Regions from separate parts of the Methylobacterium sp. Leaf466 genome, predicted to be linked through region 1. Evidence: predicted binding sites of a transcription regulator. Region 1 holds the regulator's gene; each other region holds the start of a gene.
What was found. The regulator PhoB, encoded in region 1, activates phosphate uptake and scavenging genes when phosphate is short. The targets are predictions, from matches to a motif close to TGTCATNNANCTGTCAT.
Positions count from the first base shown of each region.

Region 2: a site for PhoB is predicted at 2,331-2,347, ahead of ASG59_RS16385 (glycerophosphodiester phosphodiesterase family protein). Genes of this name have one in related genera too.
Region 3: a site for PhoB is predicted at 2,071-2,087, ahead of ASG59_RS20015 (DUF465 domain-containing protein). Genes of this name have one in related genera too.
Region 4: a site for PhoB is predicted at 2,293-2,309, ahead of ASG59_RS05645 (PhoX family phosphatase). Genes of this name have one in related genera too.

Region 1 is NZ_LMRC01000036.1:85,802-90,978, forward strand. It holds gene pstC (phosphate ABC transporter permease subunit PstC) at 1-335, shown strand, start outside; gene pstA (phosphate ABC transporter permease PstA) at 355-1,260, shown strand; gene pstB (phosphate ABC transporter ATP-binding protein PstB) at 1,314-2,132, shown strand; gene phoU (phosphate signaling complex protein PhoU) at 2,261-2,980, shown strand; gene phoB (phosphate regulon transcriptional regulator PhoB) at 3,013-3,714, shown strand; gene ASG59_RS19200 (GcrA family cell cycle regulator) at 3,785-4,318, opposite strand; gene ASG59_RS19205 (cell envelope integrity EipB family protein) at 4,865-5,177, shown strand, end outside.
Region 2 is NZ_LMRC01000034.1:37,174-42,350, forward strand. It holds gene pnp (polyribonucleotide nucleotidyltransferase) at 1-1,621, opposite strand, end outside; gene rpsO (30S ribosomal protein S15) at 1,837-2,106, opposite strand; gene ASG59_RS16385 (glycerophosphodiester phosphodiesterase family protein) at 2,390-3,625, shown strand; gene ASG59_RS16390 (GNAT family protein) at 3,934-4,524, shown strand; gene ASG59_RS16395 (amino acid permease) at 4,668-5,177, shown strand, end outside.
Region 3 is NZ_LMRC01000031.1:435,187-440,363, reverse strand. It holds gene ASG59_RS13535 (propionyl-CoA synthetase) at 1-1,721, opposite strand, end outside; gene ASG59_RS20015 (DUF465 domain-containing protein) at 1,884-2,060, opposite strand; gene ASG59_RS13530 (DUF465 domain-containing protein) at 2,283-2,501, shown strand; gene purE (5-(carboxyamino)imidazole ribonucleotide mutase) at 2,614-3,141, shown strand; gene ASG59_RS13520 (5-(carboxyamino)imidazole ribonucleotide synthase) at 3,147-4,253, shown strand; gene ASG59_RS13515 (tetratricopeptide repeat protein) at 4,574-5,177, shown strand, end outside.
Region 4 is NZ_LMRC01000009.1:12,941-18,117, forward strand. It holds gene parE (DNA topoisomerase IV subunit B) at 1-114, opposite strand, end outside; gene ASG59_RS05645 (PhoX family phosphatase) at 232-2,220, opposite strand; gene ASG59_RS05650 (hypothetical protein) at 2,451-2,651, shown strand; gene topA (type I DNA topoisomerase) at 2,846-5,177, opposite strand, start outside.

The DNA of each region.
Region 1 (5,177 bases):
GCGCCTACGGCATCGGCTGCACCACCTGGGAGGTGGTCCGGCACGTGCTGGTGCCGCAGGCCTCGGTCTCGATCATCGGCGCGATCATGCTCGGCCTCGGCCGCGCGCTCGGCGAGACCATGGCGGTGACCTTCGTCATCGGCAACGCCAACCGGCTGTCGGCCTCGATCTTCGATCCGGGCTCGACCATCGCCTCGCGCATCGCCAACGAGTTCAACGAGGCCGACGGCATGCAGCTGAACGCCCTGATGGCGCTGGGCTGCATCCTCTTCGTCGTCACTTTCATCGTCCTGATCATCGCCCGCCTGCTCGTCAGGCGCGTGAAGGTCGCCTGAGAGCAGGGAAACCGCACCCATGGCCTCTGCCACTCACCCCACCGTGCCCCCGCAACGGGCGGCCGCACCGACCACCGGCAGCCGTGTCCGGTCCGGCCGGCGGATCGCCGACAAGGTCCTCATCGTGGCGAGCACCATCGCCACGGGGATCGGGATCGTCGTGCTCGGCTCGATCCTGCTCATGCTCATCGTCGAGGGGGTGAAGGGCTTCTCGCCGCTGCTGTTCACCGAGCCGACCCCCGGACCGGGCTCCGAGGGCGGCGGCATCGCCAACGCCATCCTCGGCAGCCTCGTGCTGACCCTGATCGGCATCGTCATCGCCACGCCGATTGGCGTGCTCGCGGGAACCTACCTGGCGGAGTACGGCCGCAACTCGAAGCTCGCGGACATCATCCGCTTCCTGAACGACATCCTGCTCTCGGCGCCCTCGATCCTGATCGGCCTCTTCGTCTACACGCTGATGGTCAAGCCGATGGGCAGCTACTCGGGCTGGGCCGGCGGCGTGGCGCTCGCCATCATCGCCACCCCGGTCATCGTGCGCACCACCGAGGACATGCTGCGCCTCGTCCCCTCCACCCTGCGCGAGGCGGGCGCGGCGCTGGGCGCTCCGCCCTCCATCGTGATCAAGGCGATCACCTGGCGCGCGGCGAGCGCGGGCATCGTCACCGGCATCATCCTGGCCCTGGCCCGGATCGCGGGCGAGACGGCACCGCTGCTGTTCACGGCGCTGAACAACAACAGCTGGTTTTCGGCCAACCTGATGGGCGGCATCCCCAACCTTCCGGTGATGATCTACCAGTTCGCGCTGTCTCCCTATCCGAACTGGCAGCAGCTGGCCTGGGCCGGGGCGCTCCTCATCACCGTCACGATCCTCGCCCTGTCGATCGTGGCCCGCTTCGTCATCAAGAGCGATCGCGCGCGCTGACAGCGCGTCGATCCGGTCCCTTCCTCTTCCGTCTCGACAAGGACGAACCCACGATGAGCGCCGAGCCCGCGATCCAAGCCGCCCAACTGACCGGGCGCCACAAGGCGGACGAGAACGCCCCGATCCGCATCGCCGTGAAGGATCTCAACTTCTATTACGGCAACTTCCACGGCCTGAAGTCGGTCAACCTCAACTTCCACGACCGGCAGGTGACGGCGCTGATCGGCCCGTCGGGCTGCGGCAAGTCGACGTTGCTGCGCACCTTCAACCGGATCTACAGCCTCTATCCCGAGCAGCGGGCCGAGGGCGAGATCATGCTCGACGGTCGCAACATCCTCGACCCGAAGATCGACCTCAACGAGCTGCGCTCGAAGATCGGCATGGTGTTCCAGAAACCGACGCCGTTCCCGATGTCGATCTACGACAACGTCGCCTTCGGCCTTCGCCTGTACGAGCGCCTGTCCAAGGCCGATCTCGACATCCGCGTCGAGGAATCCCTGCGCAAGGCGGCCCTGTGGGACGAGGCCAAGGACAAGCTCAAGCAGTCCGGCATGGGCCTCTCCGGCGGCCAGCAGCAGCGCCTGTGCATCGCCCGCACCGTCGCCCAGCGCCCGGAGGTGATCCTGTTCGACGAGCCGACCTCGGCGCTGGACCCGATCTCGACGGGACGCATCGAGGAGCTGATCGAGCAGCTGCGCTCCGAGTTCACGATCGTCATCGTGACGCACAACATGCAGCAGGCCGCCCGCATCTCGCAGTTCACGGCGTTCATGTACCTCGGCGAACTCGTGGAATTCGGGCCCACCACCCGGATCTTCATGAACCCCGAGAAACGCCAGACCCAGGACTACATCACCGGCCGCTTCGGCTGAGGCCGTTCGACCGCCGGACGGTCCCCATCAGCCATCGCATCGGACCCGACCTCGTCCGCTGCGAAATACTCTCCCGACCGATCCCGTTCGCCGTTCCCCGCCGGGGCGCCGACCCGAGGAGTGCGATCATGCCCGACCATATCGTCAGTTCCTACGACACCGACCTCGAGGACCTGCGCCGCGCGATCTCCGAGATGGGCGGCATCGCCGAGAAGATGATGAACGAGGCGGGCCACGCCCTCGTGCGGCGCGACGCCACCCTGGCCCAGACGGTCATCGCCGCCGACCAGCGCCTCGACGTACTGCAGCGCGAGATCGAGGAGCGGGCGATTTTGCTCATCGCGCGGCGCCAGCCGATGGCCATCGACCTGCGCGAAACCATCTCGGCGATCCGCGTGTCGAGCGATCTCGAGCGGATCGGCGATCTGGCCAAGAACGTCGCCAAGCGCGTCATCGCCATCGCCGGCGAGATCCAGTCGCAGAAGGTGGTCGTGGGCATGCAGCACATGGGCGACCTCGTCCAAGAGCAGCTCAAGGACGTGCTGGACGCCTATTCCAGCCGCGACATCAAGGCGGCGCACGACGTCTGGGAGCGGGACGGCGCCATCGACGCCCTCTACAATTCGCTGTTCCGCGAGCTCTTGACCTACATGATGGAAGACCCGCGCAACATCTCGTTCTGCACGCACCTGTTGTTCTGCGCCAAGAACATCGAGCGGATCGGCGACCACACTACCAACATCGCCGAGACGATCCATTACCTCGTCACCGGTGAGAACCTTCCCACCGATCGCCCGAAGAACGACGCGTCGAACTACGCCATGGTGGAGCCGCCGACCGGCGCCTGAAGCCCCCGGCAGGGACATCCCAGACAAAGCCCATGAGTACGCGTATCCTGATCGTCGAGGACGAGGAGGCCCTTACCCTCCTCCTCCGCTACAACCTCGAGGCGGAGGGGTTCACCGTCGACGCGGCCGCCCGCGGCGACGAGGCGGACCTGCGCCTGCAGGAACAGCTTCCCGACCTGGTGCTGCTCGACTGGATGCTGCCCGGCCTGTCGGGGATCGAGCTCTGCCGCCGCATCCGTGCGCGCCGCGAGAGCGAGACCCTGCCCGTCATCATGCTCACGGCCCGCGGCGAGGAGGGCGACCGGATCCGCGGTCTCGGCACGGGGGCGGACGATTATATCGTCAAGCCGTTCTCGGTGCCCGAACTGCTGGCGCGGGTGCGGGCGCTGCTGCGGCGCGCCAAGCCGGCGCATGTGGCGAGCCTGCTCATCGCCGGCGACATCGAGCTCGACCGGGTCAGCCACCGCATCCGCCGTCAGGGCCGCGAGATCCACCTCGGGCCCACCGAGTTCAAGCTGCTCGAATTCCTGATGCAGAGCTCCGGCCGGGTGTTCTCGCGCGAACAGCTCCTGGACGGCGTCTGGGGTCACGACGTCTACATCGACGAGCGCACCGTCGACGTCCACGTCGGCCGCCTGCGCAAGGCCATCAACCGCACGACCCAGTCCGATCCCATCCGCACCGTTCGCGGCTCAGGCTATTCGTTCGACGAGACCTTCGCCGTCGACGCGTGAGGCCGCCACGCGCGGTATCGCCGTCCCGACCGCGACATCCGCCGCCCGGCCGCGAGCCGGCCGTGAGGGATCAGCGGAATCCGCCGGCCCGGCGGTCGCGTTTGCGCTCGGTCGCCGGCTGATAGGCGATCTCGGCGTGATGGGTGCAATAGGGCAGGCCGGTGATCGCCCGGTCGCCGCAATAGTAGAAGTCCGTCGAGGTCGGGTCCCCCATCGGCCAGCGGCACATCGCTTCCCGCAGGTCCATGATCGTCACCCGCCGCGAGACCGCCAGGGTGACGGGATCGGCGGGCAGCGCGACGTCGAGTGTGGCGGCAGCGACGACCGCCTCGACGACGATCGGTTCCACCGGCGGCGGGAGCGTCGCCTCCTCGACGATGATCTCGACCTCCGCCTCGCGGGTCCCCTTCTTGCGCCCCGCGATCGCGGTGTCGGCGCTCTTCACGCGTCCCGAAAGCCCCAGGCGGTGGACCTTCCCGATCACGGCGTTGCGGGTCACGCCGGTCAGTTGCGTCGCGATCTGGCTCGCGCTCAGACCCTCTTCCCAGAGGCGGCGCAACAGCGCGACGCGTTCATCCGTCCAGCCCGGGACTGTGTCCATCATCGCCCCCTCAGACATTCGATCATCGCCCCGTCACGACGCAACACCCGCACCCGCCATCTTCGTAACGACCCAGTCGAAAAGGCCATTTCACGATGTCGTCATGACACGGTGTATTGAAAAGAACCGCACGCCTTCCACGGGAACGCTGGTTTCGCCGACGGCAAACCCATCACGACGCGCGCTCTGGTCGTCGTCGAACCGTCGTGTATTGACCGTCGCGCCGGATGCATCGTCAATCAGCGCGACCGTACAGGAGGCGTCGAGCCGTATGCAAGGGAGACCATGCACGCCCTGCGGCTTTCCACTGCCAATGGGTTCCCGCCACTGCCGATGGGCCCCTGCCACTGCCAATGAGGTTCCTGCCACTGCCGATGGGCTCCTGCCATCGCCGAGGGGTCTCCACGGCACGTCGCGGTCCGACCACTCCGAGCCCGCATTGTCGCCTAAGCCGGCGTGACTATGTCTGGGCGGTGCGACCGGACGGGTTTTGGTCGGCTCGCGTTTGAACAGGGAGACACCATGCGGTCGTCACGGCGGTTGGGAGGAATGGCGGCGGGCCTCGTCGTGGCTGCGGGGGCTGCGCAGGCGGCGGAGCCGATCCGCCTCGCCGGGCACCGCGCGGTGTACGAACTGTCCCTGGCCGAGAGCAGCGCCAGCCGTTCGGTGGAGAGTGCGCGCGGTCGCATCGTCCTCGATTTCGGCGGCGACGCCTGCAAGGGCTACACGATGCAGACCCGCCAGGTGACGCAGCTCCAGAGCGGGGAGAGCGGGAGCCGGACGTCCGACCTGCGCAACACGACGTTCGAGAGCGGGGATGGTCGCAACTTCCGCTTCAAGACCGCCACCCTCCTCAACGAGG
Region 2 (5,177 bases), on a different contig from region 1:
CCTTGGCCATCTCGCCGAGGATGTGGACGCGGCCTTCCTGCGCCTGGTGCAGGGCGATCCGCATGATCTCCTCGGTGATGCCGGCGATCTTGATGTCCATCTGCAGCGAGGTGATGCCGCTCTCGGTGCCGGCCACCTTGAAGTCCATGTCGCCCAGGTGATCCTCGTCGCCGAGGATGTCGGAGAGCACGGCGTAGCGCTCACCCTCGAGGATGAGGCCCATGGCGATGCCGGCGACGGGCCGGCGCAGGGGCACGCCTGCATCCATCAGCGCCAGCGAGGCGCCGCAGACGGAGGCCATCGACGAGGAGCCGTTGGACTCGGTGATCTCGGACACGACGCGGATCGTGTACGGGAACTCGTGGGCCGGCGGCAGCACGGGATGCACGGCACGCCAGGCGAGCTTGCCGTGGCCGATCTCGCGACGGCCCGGCGAACCCATGCGGCCGGTCTCGCCCACCGAGTAGGGAGGGAAGTTGTAGTGCAGCAGGAAGGTCTCCTTGTAGGTGCCTTCCAGCGCGTCGATGAACTGCTCGTCCTCGCCGGTGCCGAGCGTGGCCACCACCAGCGCCTGGGTCTCGCCGCGGGTGAACAGGGCCGAGCCGTGGGCGCGCGGCAGCACGCCGGCCTCGGACACGATCGGGCGCACGGTGCGGACGTCGCGGCCGTCGATGCGGCTGCCGGTGTCGAGCACGTTCCAGCGCACCACCTTCGACTGGGCCTCCTTGAAGGCGGCCTTGACCTTCTCGGGCGCGTACTTGGCCTCGCCCTCGGCGGGGCAGAGGGCGGCCATCACCGTCGCCTTGACGGCGTCGACGGCGGCGTAGCGCTCCTGCTTGACGGTGTTCTTGTAGGCGGCGCGGAGTTCCGTCTCGCAGATCGACAGGACGGCCTTCTCGACCTCCTCGTTCTCCGGGGCGGTGAAGTTGCGCGGCTCCTTGGCGGCCTTCTCGGCGAGCCGGATGATGGCGTCGATGACCGGCTGGAAATGCTTGTGGCCGAACATCACGGCGCCGAGCATCACGTCCTCGTCGAGTTCCTTGGCCTCGGACTCGACCATCAGGACGGCGTCCTGGGTGCCGGCGACGACGAGGTCGAGGGAGGAGGTCTCCATCTCGGGAACGGGCGGGTTGAGCTTGTACTGACCGCCGATGTAGCCGACGCGCGCCGCGCCGATCGGGCCGGTGAAGGGCACGCCCGAGAGGGTGAGGGCGGCCGAGGCCGCGACCATCGCCAGGACGTCGGGATCGTTCTCGAGGTCGTGGGTCAGGACGGTGATGACGACCTGGGTGTCGTTGCGCCAGCCCTCGACGAAGAGAGGGCGGATCGGCCGGTCGATGAGGCGGGAAACCAGGGTCTCCTTCTCGGAGGGACGGCCTTCGCGCTTGAAGTAGCCGCCGGGGATGCGGCCGGCGGCGTAGGCGCGCTCCTGGTAGTTCACGGTGAGCGGCAGGAAGTCGATGCCGGCCTTGGGCTCCTTGGCGGAGACGACCGTGGCGAGCACGGAGGTGTCGCCGTAGGTCGCCATCACGGCGGCGTCGGCCTGGCGGGCGACCTTGCCGGTCTCGAGGACGAGCTTGCGGTCGCCCCAGATCAGCTCTTCACGTTGAACGTCGAACATATCGTTTTTCCTTGCCATCATGCGGTCGGGCGGACCCGGCGCGGCCAGGGGCAAGATGGCGAGGGGCTTTTCGAAAGCGCGAAAAGCCCCTCGCGATCCTGTCCCCGGCGGTTGCGCCTCCAAGTCGCCCGAGGGTCGCGCGGCCGGACCCATTCCGGCAGCGCGGTTACGAAAACGCGGCCCGGAGCCAGGCTCGGGACCGCGTGGAGACCGCCTTAGCGGCGGATGCCGAGACGCTCGATGAGGCTGCGGTAGCGGGCCTCGTCCTTGCCCTTGACGTAGTCGAGCAGCGAGCGGCGCTGCGAGACCATCTTCAGGAGGCCGCGACGGGAGTGGTTGTCCTTGCCGTGGGTCTTGAAGTGGCCGGTGAGGTTGGTGATCCGCTCGGTGAGGATCGCCACCTGGACCTCCGGCGAACCGGTGTCCTTGCCGCCCTGCGCGTATTCCTTGATGAGCGCGGTCTTGCGCTCTGCCGTGATCGACATCGCTATCCCCTTCGGTTGGGTTGGGTCGGGTTGCGCGGCCACGCGAACGGGAGGCCATGCGACGCTCGGGTCGGGCCGCTGCCGGGATGTCGTCCAGCAGGGTCGCGCCACAAGCGGGTTCGGCCCCGTGCCCGTTGCCGGGTCGAGGCTACGCCGGTCATACACGAAACCACGCGGGACGCCACCCCCGGGCGCGGGACGCGCCCCCCGGGGAGCGGACGTGCCTTCATGCTCCCGTCATCCCGTCGCGCTAGCCGCCGATGCCGGCGAAGAGGGATCAACGATGCGTGCGTTCGCGACGGCGACGGTCCTCCTCCTGGCATTGCTGCTGCCGGCGGCGGCTCAAGGCTCCCGAGCGGCCCAGATCGGGCCGCGCCCGTTCCACCTCGTCGACACCATGAAGCCCGGCCCCCTCAAGGACAGGCTCGCCGCCTGCGGCACGGACCGGGCCTACACCGCCAAAAGCTTCTCGATCTCGCACCGGGGCGCCCCGCTCCAGTTCCCCGAGCACACCCGAGAGGGCGTGCTGGCGGCGGCCCGGATGGGGGCGGGGATCATCGAGTGCGACGTCACCTTCACGAGGGACCGGCAGCTCGTGTGCCGGCACGCCCAGTGCGACCTTCACACCACCACCGACATCCTGGCCCGGCCGGACCTGGCGGCCCGATGCACGAAGGCCTTCACCCCCGCCGATCCGGCCACCGGCGCCAAGGCCTCGGCCACCTGCTGCACCAGCGACCTGACGCTGGCCGAATTCAAGTCCCTGAAACCGAAGATGGACGCGGCCGACCCCGACGCCACCACGCTGGCCGGCTACATGAACGCGACCCCGCGCTGGCGCACGGATCTCCATGCCGCCGGCACCACCCTGATGACGCACAAGGAGTACATCGCCCTCGTCAAATCGCTCGGCCGCCGGTTCACGCCCGAACTGAAGGCGCCCGAGGTGCCGATGCCGTTCGCGGGAACCTACACCGAGGACGACTACGCCCGGCAGATGGTCGACGAGTACAGGCAGGCGGGGATCCCGGCCACGGACGTGTTCCCCCAGAGCTTCCGGCTGCGCGACGTGCTGTTCTGGCTCGAGGCCGATCCCGCCTTCGGCCGCCAGGCCTTCCTCCTCGACAACCGCGACGAGACCGACCCAGGCTTCGATCCCGCCAGGCCCGAAACGTGGAGCCCGAGCATGGCCGATCTCGTCGCCAAGGGGGTGCGGACCCTGGCGCCGCCCCTGTGGATGCTGGTGACGCTCTCGCCGGAAGGGGCGATCGTCCCCTCGGCCTACGCCCGCGAGGCGAAACGCGCCGGGCTCGACCTGATCGCCTGGTCGCTGGAGCGGTCCGGGCCGCTCGCGGCCGGCGGCGGCTCCTACTACCGGTCGGTCCGGCCCGCGATCGACCGCGACGGCGACATGCTCACCCTGCTCGACGTGCTCCATGGGCAGGTCGGCGTGCGCGGGGTGTTCTCGGACTGGCCGGCCACCACCACCTTCTACGCCAACTGCGTCGGGGCCGACTGAGCAGGTTTCGCAAAAGCGGCCACCGTTTTCGCGTCGACGACCTGCGACACACCAATGACCTGAGCGGGGTGAAGCGTTGGCTCGCCAACGCGAACCTGCCGAGGGCGCGCCGCTGGCCCGGAACGTGCCAGCTCCGGAATCCCGCCACCGCCCGGCCGGTGCCGGCCTCCGTACCGGCCTCGGCTCCGCGACCGAATGTGATCGGCTTGACGGTCGCCGAGGTCCGATGTGAGGTGTCACCTGCCCAGGGCGTCACGACAGGCGAGTGCCGGTCCGCCGACATCCAAACGGCCTTTGAAGGTGTGCCGATGCCATTCGAGCCCGTCACCCTGTCCGGGCGGCATGTCGAACTCGTCCCCTTGTCGCCCGACCATGGCCAAGCCCTCGCGGAGGCCGTGCGCGACGGCGAGCTCTGGCGGTTGTGGTACACCGCCATCCCCTCGCCCGAGGCGATGGCGGCCGAGATCGACCGTCGACTCGGCCTTCGGGCAGCGGGTTCCATGCTCCCCTTCACCGTCCTGGACGGCCCCGGCGGCCGACCGGTCGGCATGACGACCTTCATGAACATCGACGCCGCGGGGCCGCGCGCGGAAATCGGCTCGACGTGGTACGCCGCCCGCGTTCAGCGCACCCTGCTCAACACCGAGGCCAAGCTCCTGCTGCTGGCGCACACGTTCGACGGCCTGGGGTGCCTCGCCGTCGAGTTCCGGACGCACGTCATGAACCTGGCGAGCCGCCGCGCCATCGAGCGGATCGGCGCCAAGCTCGACGGCGTCCTGCGCCACCACCAGCGCATGCCGGACGGCACCCTTCGCGACACCTGCGTCTACAGCGTCACGGCGCCCGAATGGCCCATGGTGCGTTCGCATCTGACGTGGCAGCTCGAGAAGCCACGGTAACGTGTCGCGCAGGAGGGGCCCCTGAGTCTCGCGACGAGCGATCCGCCGATGCCGGCATCCGAGCCCCGCGAGCCCAAGCCCCGGAAGCCCAAGCCCCGGAAGCCCAAGCCCCGAAAGGGGTCGGACCCCATGGCAGCCCCATCATGACCGGCCCCTCGCTTTCGACCGAGCCGACCGACGGCGGAGCGCCGCTGCCCCGCACCCTCACCGCGTTCCACCTCGTCTGCCTCGGGGTCGGGGCCACCATCGGCGCCGGCATCTTCGTGCTCACCGGCACGGCGGCGGCGCGCCATGCCGGGCCGGCGCTCACCCTGTCGTTCGTGCTCGGTGGCATCGCCTGCGGCCTCGTCGCCCTGTGCTACGCCGAGCTCGCCGCCGCCATCCCCGCCTCGGGCTCCACCTATTCCTACGCGAAGGCGACGCTGGGCCCCTTCGCCGCCTGGATCGTCGGGTGGGACCTCCTGCTCGAGTTCGCCATGGCGGCGGCGACCGTCGCGGTGGGCTGGTCGGGCTACGTCCAGAGCCTCCTGCGCGATGCCGGGCTCGCCCTGCCGCCGGCACTCGCCGGCGCGGAAGGGGCGGACGGCGTCGTGAACCTGCCCGCCGTCCTGGTGGTGCTCGCCCTGACGGTGCTGCTGATGGGCGGCAGCCGC
Region 3 (5,177 bases), on a different contig from region 1:
ACGAGTTCGCGCTCGATCTCGCCGGTATCGCGCGACACGCCGGACTTGAGCACCACGAAGCCGCAGGGCTGCTCGCCCTTGAGCGCGTCGCGGATGCCGATGACGGCGCATTCGGCGACGTCCGGATGGGCGGAGAGCACCGCCTCCATGCCCCCCGTCGAGAGCCGGTGCCCGGCCACGTTGATGATGTCGTCGGTTCGTCCCAGCACGGTGACGTAGCCGTCGGCATCCACGACGCCGGCGTCCGAGGTGTCGTAATAGCCGGGGAAGGTGGTGAGGTAGCTCTGCGCGAAGCGCTCGTCCGAGCCCCAGAGGGTCGGCAAGCAGCCCGGCGGCAGCGGCAGCTTGAGGGCGATCGTGCCCATGGTGTCGGCCGGCACCGGCTTGCCGGCCTCGTCGAGGACGTGGAGGTCGTAGCCCGGCATCGGCCTGCAGGCACTGCCGTGCTTGACCGGCAGCTGCCCGATCCCGACCGGATTGCCGGCGATGGCCCAGCCGGTCTCGGTCTGCCACCAATGGTCGATCACAGGACGGTCGAGGGCGCGCTCGGCCCAGGCCACCGAATCGGGGTCGGCGCGCTCGCCGGCGAGGAACAGGCTGCGGAAGCCGGAGAGGTCGTAGCCGGCGACGAGTTCGGCGCGCGGGTCCTCCTTCTTGACGGCGCGCAGCGCGGTGGGGGCCGTGAACAGGCAGGCGATGCCGTATTCGGCGATCAGCCGCCAGAACGCGCCGGCATCGGGGGTGCCCACCGGCTTGCCCTCGTAGAGCACCGTGGTGCAGCCGTGGAGCAGCGGCGCGTAGACGATGTAGGAATGGCCCACCACCCAGCCGATGTCCGAGGCGCAGAAGTACACCTCGCCCGGCTTCACGTCGTAGAGATTGGGCATCGACCAGGTCAGCGCGACGCAATAGCCGCCGGTATCGCGCACCACGCCCTTGGGCTTACCCGTCGTGCCCGAGGTGTAGAGGATGTAGAGCGGGTCGGTGGCGGCCATGGCCGCGCAATCGGCCCGGCGCCCGGCCGCCGTCGCCTCGGCCACCGCCTGCGCCCAGTCGTGGTCGCGCCCGGCCACGAGGTCGGCCTCGCGCTGGGGCCGCTGCAGGATCAGGCAGGCGTCCGGCTTGTGCGCGGAGGTCGCGATGGCCGCGTCGAGGAGCGGCTTGTAGGGGACGATCCGGCTCGGCTCGATGCCGCAGGAGGCGGCCACCACCACCTTGGGAGTCGCATCCTCGATGCGGATGGCGAGCTCGTTGGCGGCGAACCCGCCGAACACCACCGAATGGACCGCCCCGAGCCGGGCGCAGGCCAGCATCGCGAACAGGGCCTCGGGCACCATCGGCATGTAAATGACGACGCGGTCGCCGCGGTTCACGCCGAGCTCGGCGAGCACGGCGGCCAGCGTCGCCACCGCATCGCGCAACTCGGCGTAGGTAACGCGTCGCTTGGCGCCGGCCACGGGCGAATCGTACAGGATCGCGGCCTGGTCGCCGCGCCCGGCCTCGACGTGGCGGTCGACGGCGTTGTGGCAGGCGTTGAGCGTCGCGTCGGGAAACCAGCGGCCGTAGGCCCCGGCCGCCCCGTCGAAGGCGCGGGTGGGGGGCGAGATCCAGTCGATCGCCTTGGCGGCTTCCAGCCAGAACCCCTCGGGGTCGGCGAGGGAGGCGGCGTGAACGGCGGCGTAGCGGCTGGACGCCGTCGGGTCTGTGGTGTCGCTGGCCATGGCGTTCCCCCGATGGCCGGTCGTCGACGCCGGCCTGATCGGAGCCCAGTATATCCACCGCGCGCCCGGGAGGGACGATATTCGGCACAAAAAAACCGCCGCCCTGGAGACCAGCGGCGGCGGCGAACGCATGAGACTTGAAGGACCGGGGCGGTGACGCGCCTAGTGGACGGATTCCGTCTTGAGGCGGTTCATCGAGTCCTTGAGTTGGAGCTTTCGTCTCTTGAGCTCTGCGATGCGCAGATCGTTCGCCGATGGGCTGTGGATGGCGTCGTGGATCTCCCGCTCCAGGGCTTCGTGCTTCCGAGCGAGCTGGGTGAGGTGTGTCTGCAGCGACATGGATGTCTCCTGTCATCGTTTCGACGTGGACAGATTGGCACACCTTTCGCCGGCTGTCGAAGGCCAAAATCGGCCGTGCTTGACGAAGCCTTTCAACAGGGTTCGCGCGCCCGAAACACGATTGCCCCCCGCGATGCCGCCGCCGGATCTTGCCCCTGGCACCACCCTGCCGCATGGTTCGAGGGCAGGCCTCCGGGCCGGCTGTCGAGGATGTCGGACGCGATGCCGGATGAGTTGGGTGACGAGGCGAAGGCCGAGTACGAGGCCGAGCTCCTGAGGCTGAAGCAGGAGCATCGCGACCTCGACGGGGCCATCGACGCCCTCGAGCTCGTGGTGGCCGGCGACCAGCTCCAGATCCAGCGTCTCAAGAAGCGCAAGCTCGGCCTTCGCGACCGCATCACCTACCTCGAAGACCAGATCACCCCCGACATCATCGCCTGAGCCGCCTTATCGCCCGAGCCGCCTTGCCCGCGCTGCGACCGGCGCGTATGCGGCGAACTCGGGTTGAGGCGGACGTGCCGCGCGGCACGCCCACAGAAACGGATTCGAGACGATGGCCGGCCAGCCCCGGATCGCGATCATCATGGGGAGCCAGTCGGACTGGGCGACCATGCGCCATGCCGCCGAGACCCTCGACGCCCTCGGCCTGGCGCACGAGGACCGGATCGTCTCGGCGCACCGCACGCCGGACCGTCTCGTCGCCTTCGCCAAGGGCGCCAAGGCCGCCGGCTTCAAGGTGGTGATCGCAGGCGCGGGCGGGGCCGCGCATCTGCCCGGCATGTGCGCGGCGATGACGTCGCTGCCGGTGCTGGGCGTGCCGGTCGAATCCAAGGCCCTGTCGGGCCAGGACAGCCTGCTCTCCATCGTGCAGATGCCCGCCGGCATTCCGGTCGGGACCCTGGCAATCGGCCGGGCCGGGGCAGTCAACGCCGCCCTCCTGGCGGCCGCGATCCTGGCGGTCTCGGACGAGGCGCTGGCCGAACGGCTGGAGGCCTGGCGCGCCGCCCAGAGCGCGGCGGTGGCGGAGTTCCCGCAGGCCGAGTTCCCCAAGGTCGAGTTCCCGCAGGCCGAGACACCATAGGGCGGATGGTCATGACCCGGATCGCACCCGGCGCCACCCTCGGTATCGTCGGCGGCGGCCAGCTCGGCCGCATGATCGCCCTCGCCGCTGCGCAGCACGGGCTGAAGGCGCACGTCTTCGCCCCAGACGCGGACAGCCCGGCCTTCGATGTCGCCGCCGCCACGACGGTGGCCGCCTACGACGACGCCGAGGCATTGGCGCGCTTCGCCTCCAGCGTCGACGTGGTCACCTACGAGTTCGAGAACATCCCGCGCGAGACCGCCGACCGGCTCGCCGCCCTCGCGCCCCTGCATCCGAGCGCCTCCGCCCTGGCCACGACCCAGGACCGCCTGTCGGAGAAGGCCTTCGTCAACGGGCTCGGCATTCCCACGGCCCCGTTCCGCAGCGTCGACACGCCCGAGGACCTGACCCTCGCGCTGGCCGAGATCGGGCTGCCGGCGGTGATCAAGACCCGGCGCTTCGGCTACGACGGCAAGGGCCAGCGCATGCTGCGCGTTGGCGATGCCATCGACCCGGCCGCGATCCTGTCCGAGTTCGGCGGCGCGCCCTGCATCCTCGAAGGCTTCGTCGCCTTCGAGCGCGAGGTGTCGGTGGTCGCCGCGCGCGGCGCAGACGGAGCGTTCGCCGCCTTCGATCCCTGCGCCAACACCCACCGCGACCACATCCTCGCGCTCACCCGGGTGCCGGCCCCCGGCATCGCCCCTGCCACCGCGGCCAGCGCCATCGACATCGCACGGCGCATCGCCGAGGCCCTCGATTACGTCGGCGTGCTCGCCGTCGAGATGTTCCTGGTCGCCGATGGGGACGGGCCGGAACGGGTCGTGGTCAACGAGATCGCCCCGCGCGTCCACAATTCCGGTCACTGGACCATCGAGGGGGCGCTGACCTCGCAATTCGCCCAGCACGTGCGGGCGGTCTGCGGCTGGCCGCTCGGGGATCCCGCCCGGGTCGGCGGTGTCGCCGTGGAGATGCACAACCTCATCGGCGACGAGGCGGCGGCCTGGGACGCGATCCTGGCCGAGCCGGGCGCCCACCTCCACCTCTACGGCAAGGGCGAGGCCCGGCCCGGCCGCAAGATGGGACACGTCACCCGTCTCTTGCTCCCGCCGTAGGGCCGGGCGATTCCTCGCCGATACCTGGCCTAAACTGCGTCGCGGATGGCACACCCGCGGACCGATCGGGCCCGCGCCGGCCCGGACTCGGGGTGAGGCCGGAAGAGGCCATATCTTCGCCACACGCAGCCGCTTGAGCGAGCCTGTGTCCCGGCTTTAAGCATGCGTTCACCGCCTTCGCCGACGGTTCGCCGGAGACGCGATGCGGCGTGCCGCGCCGGGCGCCGCCGATTGGGGCACGGCGATCGAGTCGGACAGCGAATCGAACGGGTGGAGGCGAACGACGCGGCACGCCGCGGTTCGCCGGAGGGAGCGGGGCGATGACGGTTGTGATGCTGCAGGCATCGAAGGTGGGGCTGATCGGGGCGGTGGCGCTGGCGGCGGCCGCGCTCGGCGGATGCGAGACCTACGGCAATGCCGCCGCGCCGCGGCAGTTCGCGGTGCTCGAATCGGACAAGACGGGCGCCACCACCGTCAACATCGCCTCCCTGAGCGAGGTGATCCAGCGCAATCCCAACGACGCGGCCGCCTATACCACCCGCGGGGCGGCCTATGCCCGCGCCGGGCAGTTCAACGACGCCATCGCCGATTTCTCGAAGGCGATCCAGATCGATCCCAACTCCGGCTCGGCCTACAACAACCGCGCGCTCGCCTATCGCCAGACCGGCCGCAACGATGCGGCGCTGGCCGATTTCTCGAAGGCGATCTCGGCCGATCCGAACTACGCGCCCGCCTACATCGGCCGCGCCAACGTGCTGCGCGCCCAGGGCGACCTCGACGGCGCCGGCAGCGACCTCAACCAGGCGATCCGTCTGGCGCCGGAATCGGCCGAGGCCTACCACGCCCGCGGTCTGGTGCGGCAGAAGCAGGGACAGAACACGCAGGCGATCGGCGATTTCGACGCCGCCATCGACCGCAACCCCT
Region 4 (5,177 bases), on a different contig from region 1:
CGTGCGGGCGGCCGCCGGCGACCGGGCGCGCGGGGGTGCCGGAGCGAAGAGATCCACCGGCCGGCCGACGGCTTCGGCCTGGGGAGCCTGACGGGGCGTCTCACGTTGAGTCATCGCGCGACCATACTGGAACGAAACGGAAACGTGAAGCGGCGCACCCGGGGCGGGGCGGGCCGCTTCACGGTTTAGATCAGCTTGCGCCGTTTCCGTTAACGTCCTCCCGACGGCGCCTCAGCTTCCGACCCGGCCGCCCCCGCGCCGAGTGATCGCCACCACCGCCGGGCGCGGCGGCATGCCCTCGTCGAAGTCCGGCCAGCGGGTCGAGGGCGCCTCGAAGGTGGCGGGCTTGGCCTTCGGATCGTCCTCGTCGGCCTCGCCGGGGTGCTGCACGGCCACGAAGAAGGTGGTGTCGTCGGGGGTGAAATAGGGGCCGCACATCTCGGCGCCGTTGGGCACGCGGAAGAAGTGCTTGGCGGTCCCGCGTCCCGCCCCTTCGGTCTCGAGTCCCCAGATGCCGTCGTTGCGCCCGGTGCGGGAAGCGGAATTGCCGTCGGTGGCGACCCAGAGCCGCCCTTGTGAATCCACCGCGCAATTGTCGGGCATGCCGAACCAGCCGTCCTTGGTGGTGGACGAGGAGAAGGTCGCCCCCACCGCCGCGATCGCCGGATCGCCGCAGCGCACCAGGATCTCCCAGGCGAACCCGGGGGCGGCATGGTCGCCGTCGTCGGGGGTGAGTTCGACGATGTGGCCGAAGCGGTTGTCGCCGCGCGGGTTGGCGGCATTCACGTCGTCGGGCTTTCGCGAGGCATTGTTGGTGAGCATGACGTAGACCTTGCCCGTCCTGGCGTTGGCCTCGACGTCCTCGGGCCGGTCCATCTTGGTGGCGCCGAGCGCATCCGCCGCGAGGCGGGTCTGGATCAGCACGTCGGCCTGGCTGGCGAATCCGTTCTGCGGGGTCAGCGGGCCCTGGCCGAACACCAAAGGCAGCCAGGTGCCGCGTCCGTCGGCGTCGAAGCGGGCGACATGCAGCGTGCCGCGGTCGAGGATGTCGCGGTTGGCCGATGCATCGGCGGCGACCGCGTCGGCGGTGACGAACTTGTAGACGTAGTCGAAGCGCTGGTCGTCGCCCTGGTAGACCACGTAGCGGCCGGCGCTCGAGACGATGCCGGCCGCCCCCTCGTGCTTGAACCGGCCCATGGCGGTACGCTTCTTGGGCACGCTGGCGGGGTCGAAGGGGTCGATCTCCACCACCCAGCCGAAGCGGTTGGCCTCGTTGGGCTCGGCGCCCACGTCGAAGCGGGGGTCGAAGCGGCCCCAGGCGTAGGCGTTCCCGGGGATGCCGAGGCGCTTGTGGTTCCCGGCCTCCGGCGAGCCCTCGGCGAGGGTCCCGGAAAAGTAGTAGTTGATGTTCTCCTCGCAGGTGAGCCACGTCCCCCAAGGCGTTGTGCCGCCGGCACAATTGTTGATCATGCCGAGTACGGTGCGGCCGTCCGGGTCGGCGCTTGTCTTCATCCGGTCCGCGCCCGCGGCCGGGCCGGCGATCGTCATCGGCGTCGTGGCGGTGATGCGGCGGGCGTAGGCCGAATCCGGCACGACCCGCCATTTCTCGTCGACCTTCCGGACCTCGATGACCGAGCCGCCGTGGGCGGCCATCTCGATCCCGACGAGGTCGGCCGTCATCCCGGCCAGGGCGACGCTCTTGATGTCCTGCCGGCCGAGGCCGGGGAACATCAGCTCCTCGTTGGTGTACTCGTGGTTGACGACCAGCAGGCCGTGCGCCGCCGGGTCCGCCGCCCCCGGCATCGGGAAATACCCGACGAAGTCGTTGTTGTAGCCGAACTGTCGGCCCTGCGCCTCGGCCGACTGGTTGCGCGGGTCGAAGGCCGGCGCGCCGGGCAGGACCGGATCGCCCCAGCGGATCAGCACGTCGGCATCGTGCCCCTCGGCGACGTGATGGCGGTCGTCAGAGCCGGCGGCGATCTCGTTGAACGGAAACGGCGAGGCCGCCGTACCGTCCGCCGCCCGCGCGCTGCCGGCCGCGAGCGCGCGGGGCGTCACCACGGCCGCGATGGCGCCGACGCCGAGCAGCCCCCGCAGCAGGTCGCGCCGGTCGAAGCGGGCGGCCACCACGTCGCCGAAGGTGGGGTTGGGGCTGAGGTTGGTGCCGATGTCCTCGGCGTCCTCGGCCGCCTGCGAACGGGTGCGGGACGGGTCGATCATGGTCGGCTCCGTTTTGGTCGGGCCAATGGGGTCTGCGGTGGCCGGTGCGATCCTGCCGCGTATCCTGCCTGCGTGGCAGTGCGATGACGCCGCGGCGGCCATAGGCGGCATGACGGCCTGGAGAAAGACCGTGTCGAGGCAGACCGTCACGACGACCTGAAGCACCGGGAACAAAGCGCGACCGTTCGCGTCATCCCCCCAGTGGTCCGGGACCGTGAGCGGGGGATGGCATGGCACCGTCGGCAGCACTCAGCATGGCCCGTCACGACGACCTCATGCGCACGGCGGCCGCGGCCGGGCATACCTTCGCCCCGCCGGAATACGGCCAGGACGACGGCGCCGTCGGAACGCCGAGGCGCCTGCTGACCCTGTCGGCCCTCTCGGTTTCCGGCTTCATCGCGAGCTACGGCGTCTTCCTCATCCTCGGCTGATCCAGACTCCTGTCGAAGGCAGCGGCTCGACCGGCCGGCAACGACCAACCCGGATGAGGGTGCGTCCCATCGCGAGCCGGATATCACCGGGGACAAAAGGGGTCAGCCTCCGCAGACATTGGCGAAGGCTCCGAGACCGATCGGGACGGTAGGTCGTCTCGCGGCACCCCGGTGAAGCCGGGCGCCCCGTCCGTTCACGCTTTCTTACGCACCGCCGGCTTCTTCGCCGCAGGCTTGCGGGCGGTGGTGGCCTTGGGCGCCGCTTCGGCGGCCTCGGGCTTGGCAGCCTTGGCCGTAGCAGCCTTGGCCGCCGGCTTCTTCGCAGGCGCCTTCTTGGCCGGGGTCTTGGCGGGGGACGCCTTGCCGGCCGCACTTCTGGTCGCCGTCTTGCGGGCCGGGGCCTTCTTCTTGCCCCCGCCCGCCGCCTCGCGGGCGGCGATCAGTTCCAGCGCCTGGGGCAGGGCGATCTCGTCGGACGAGAGCGACTTCGGCAGGGTGGCGTTGGTGGTGCCGTCGGTGACGTAGGGGCCGTACTTGCCCGACTTCACCACGATCGCCTTACCGGTCTCGGGGTGGTCGCCGAGCGCCCGGCCGGGGTCGGAGGCGGGTCCGCGCCGGCCGCCGCCCTGCTCCTTGGCGACGATGATGTCGATGGCGCGGTTGGCGCCGATCTCCAGCACGTCGTCGTCGCGCCCGAGGTTGGCGTACATCTTCCCGTGCTGCACGTAGGGGCCGAACCGGCCGAGGTTGGCCAGGATCGGCTCGCCGCTCACCGGGTGGCGTGCCACCTCCCGTGGAAGGGATAGGAGCGCCAGGGCCTTGGCCAGATCCACCGCCGACGGGCTCAGGCCCTTGGGCAGCGACGACCGCTTGGGCTTGGCCGCATCCTTCTCGGTGGAGGCCTCGCCGAGCTGCACGAACGGGCCGAAACGCCCGTCGCGCAAAGTGACGGGCAGCCCGGTGACGGGATCGTTGCCGAGCACCCGCGTGCCCGGCTGAGCCCCGTTTTCGGAAGACCCCTCGCCCTCGCCGTCGACGGAGGCCGCCGCGAGCTGGCGGGTGTATTTGCACTCGGGGTAGTTCGAGCAGCCGACGAAGGCGCCGAACTTCCCGAGCTTGAGCGAGAGCTGCCCCGAGCCGCAGGTCGGGCAGGTGCGCGGGTTCGAGCCGTCCGCCTTCTGCGGGAAGATGTGGGCGCCGAGCAGGTCGTTGAGGGCGTCGAGCACCTCGGTGACGCGCAGTTCCTTGGTGCCGCCGATGGCGGCGGAGAAGTCGCGCCAGAAGTCGCGCAGGACCTCGCGCCAGTCGATCTCGGCGTTCGAGACCCGGTCGAGCTGGCCCTCGAGGTCGGCGGTGAAGTCGTACTCGACGTAGCGCTTGAAGAAGCTCTCGAGGAAACCCGTGACGAGGCGGCCCTTGTCCTCGGCCACCAGCCGCTTCTTGTCGATGCGCACGTACTCGCGATCGCGCAGGGTCTGCAGGATGGCGGCGTAGGTGGAGGGACGGCCGATGCCGAGCTCCTCCATCCGCTTGACGAGGCTGGCCTCGGAGAAGCGCGGCGGCGGCTCGGTGAAATGCTGGGTCGAGACGATGCGCTCGCGCTTGAGCGGGTCGCCGGCCCTCATCGGCGGCAGGCGCTTGCCGTCCTCGTCCTCCTCATCGTCCTTGCCCTCCTGGTAGAGGGTGAGGAAACCGTCGAACTTCACCACCTGGCCGGTAGCGCGCAGGTCGATCTTTCGCAGGCCCACCGACCCCACGATGTCGACGGTGGTACGCTCCAATTCGGCCGATTCCATCTGGCTCGCCACGGTGCGGGTCCAGATCAGGTCGTAGAGTCTTGCCTGTTCGGCATCGACGTACCGCGCCACGGTCTTGGGCAGGCGGCCCATGTCGGTGGGGCGCACGGCCTCGTGGGCTTCCTGCGCGTTCTTGGCCTTGGCGCTGTACTTGCGCGGAACGTTCGGCAGGTAGCGCTCGCCGTATTCCCGGCCGATGACGCGGCGCGCGTCGGCGATTGCCTCGGGCGCCATGTCGACGCCGTCGGTCCGCATGTAGGTGATGAGGCCGACCGTCTCGCCCCCGATCTCGACGCCCTCGTAGAGCTTCTGCGCCGCCCGCATGGTCTGGGCCGGGGCCATCCCGAGCTTTCGAGAGGCCTCCTGTTGCAACGTCGACGTGGTGAAGGGCGGGGAGGGGTGGCGCTTGGCCGGCTTGGCCTCGACGCTGCCGACCTGGAACGTCGCCAGTTCGAGGTCGCGCTTGAACGCCGCCGCCTCCTCGCCGGTGCCGACGTCGAGGCGCTGGATGCGCTTGCCGTCGGCGCCCACGAGGCGGGCCTCGAACACCGCGCCCTCCTGCGTCACCAGGGTGGCGACGAGGGACCAGTATTCGCGGGGCTTGAAGCTCTCGATCTCGCGCTCGCGCTCGCAGACGAGGCGCAGGGCCACCGACTGGACGCGGCCGGCGGATTTCGCGCCGGGCAGCTTGCGCCACAGCACCGGCGAGAGGTTGAAGCCGACGAGGTAG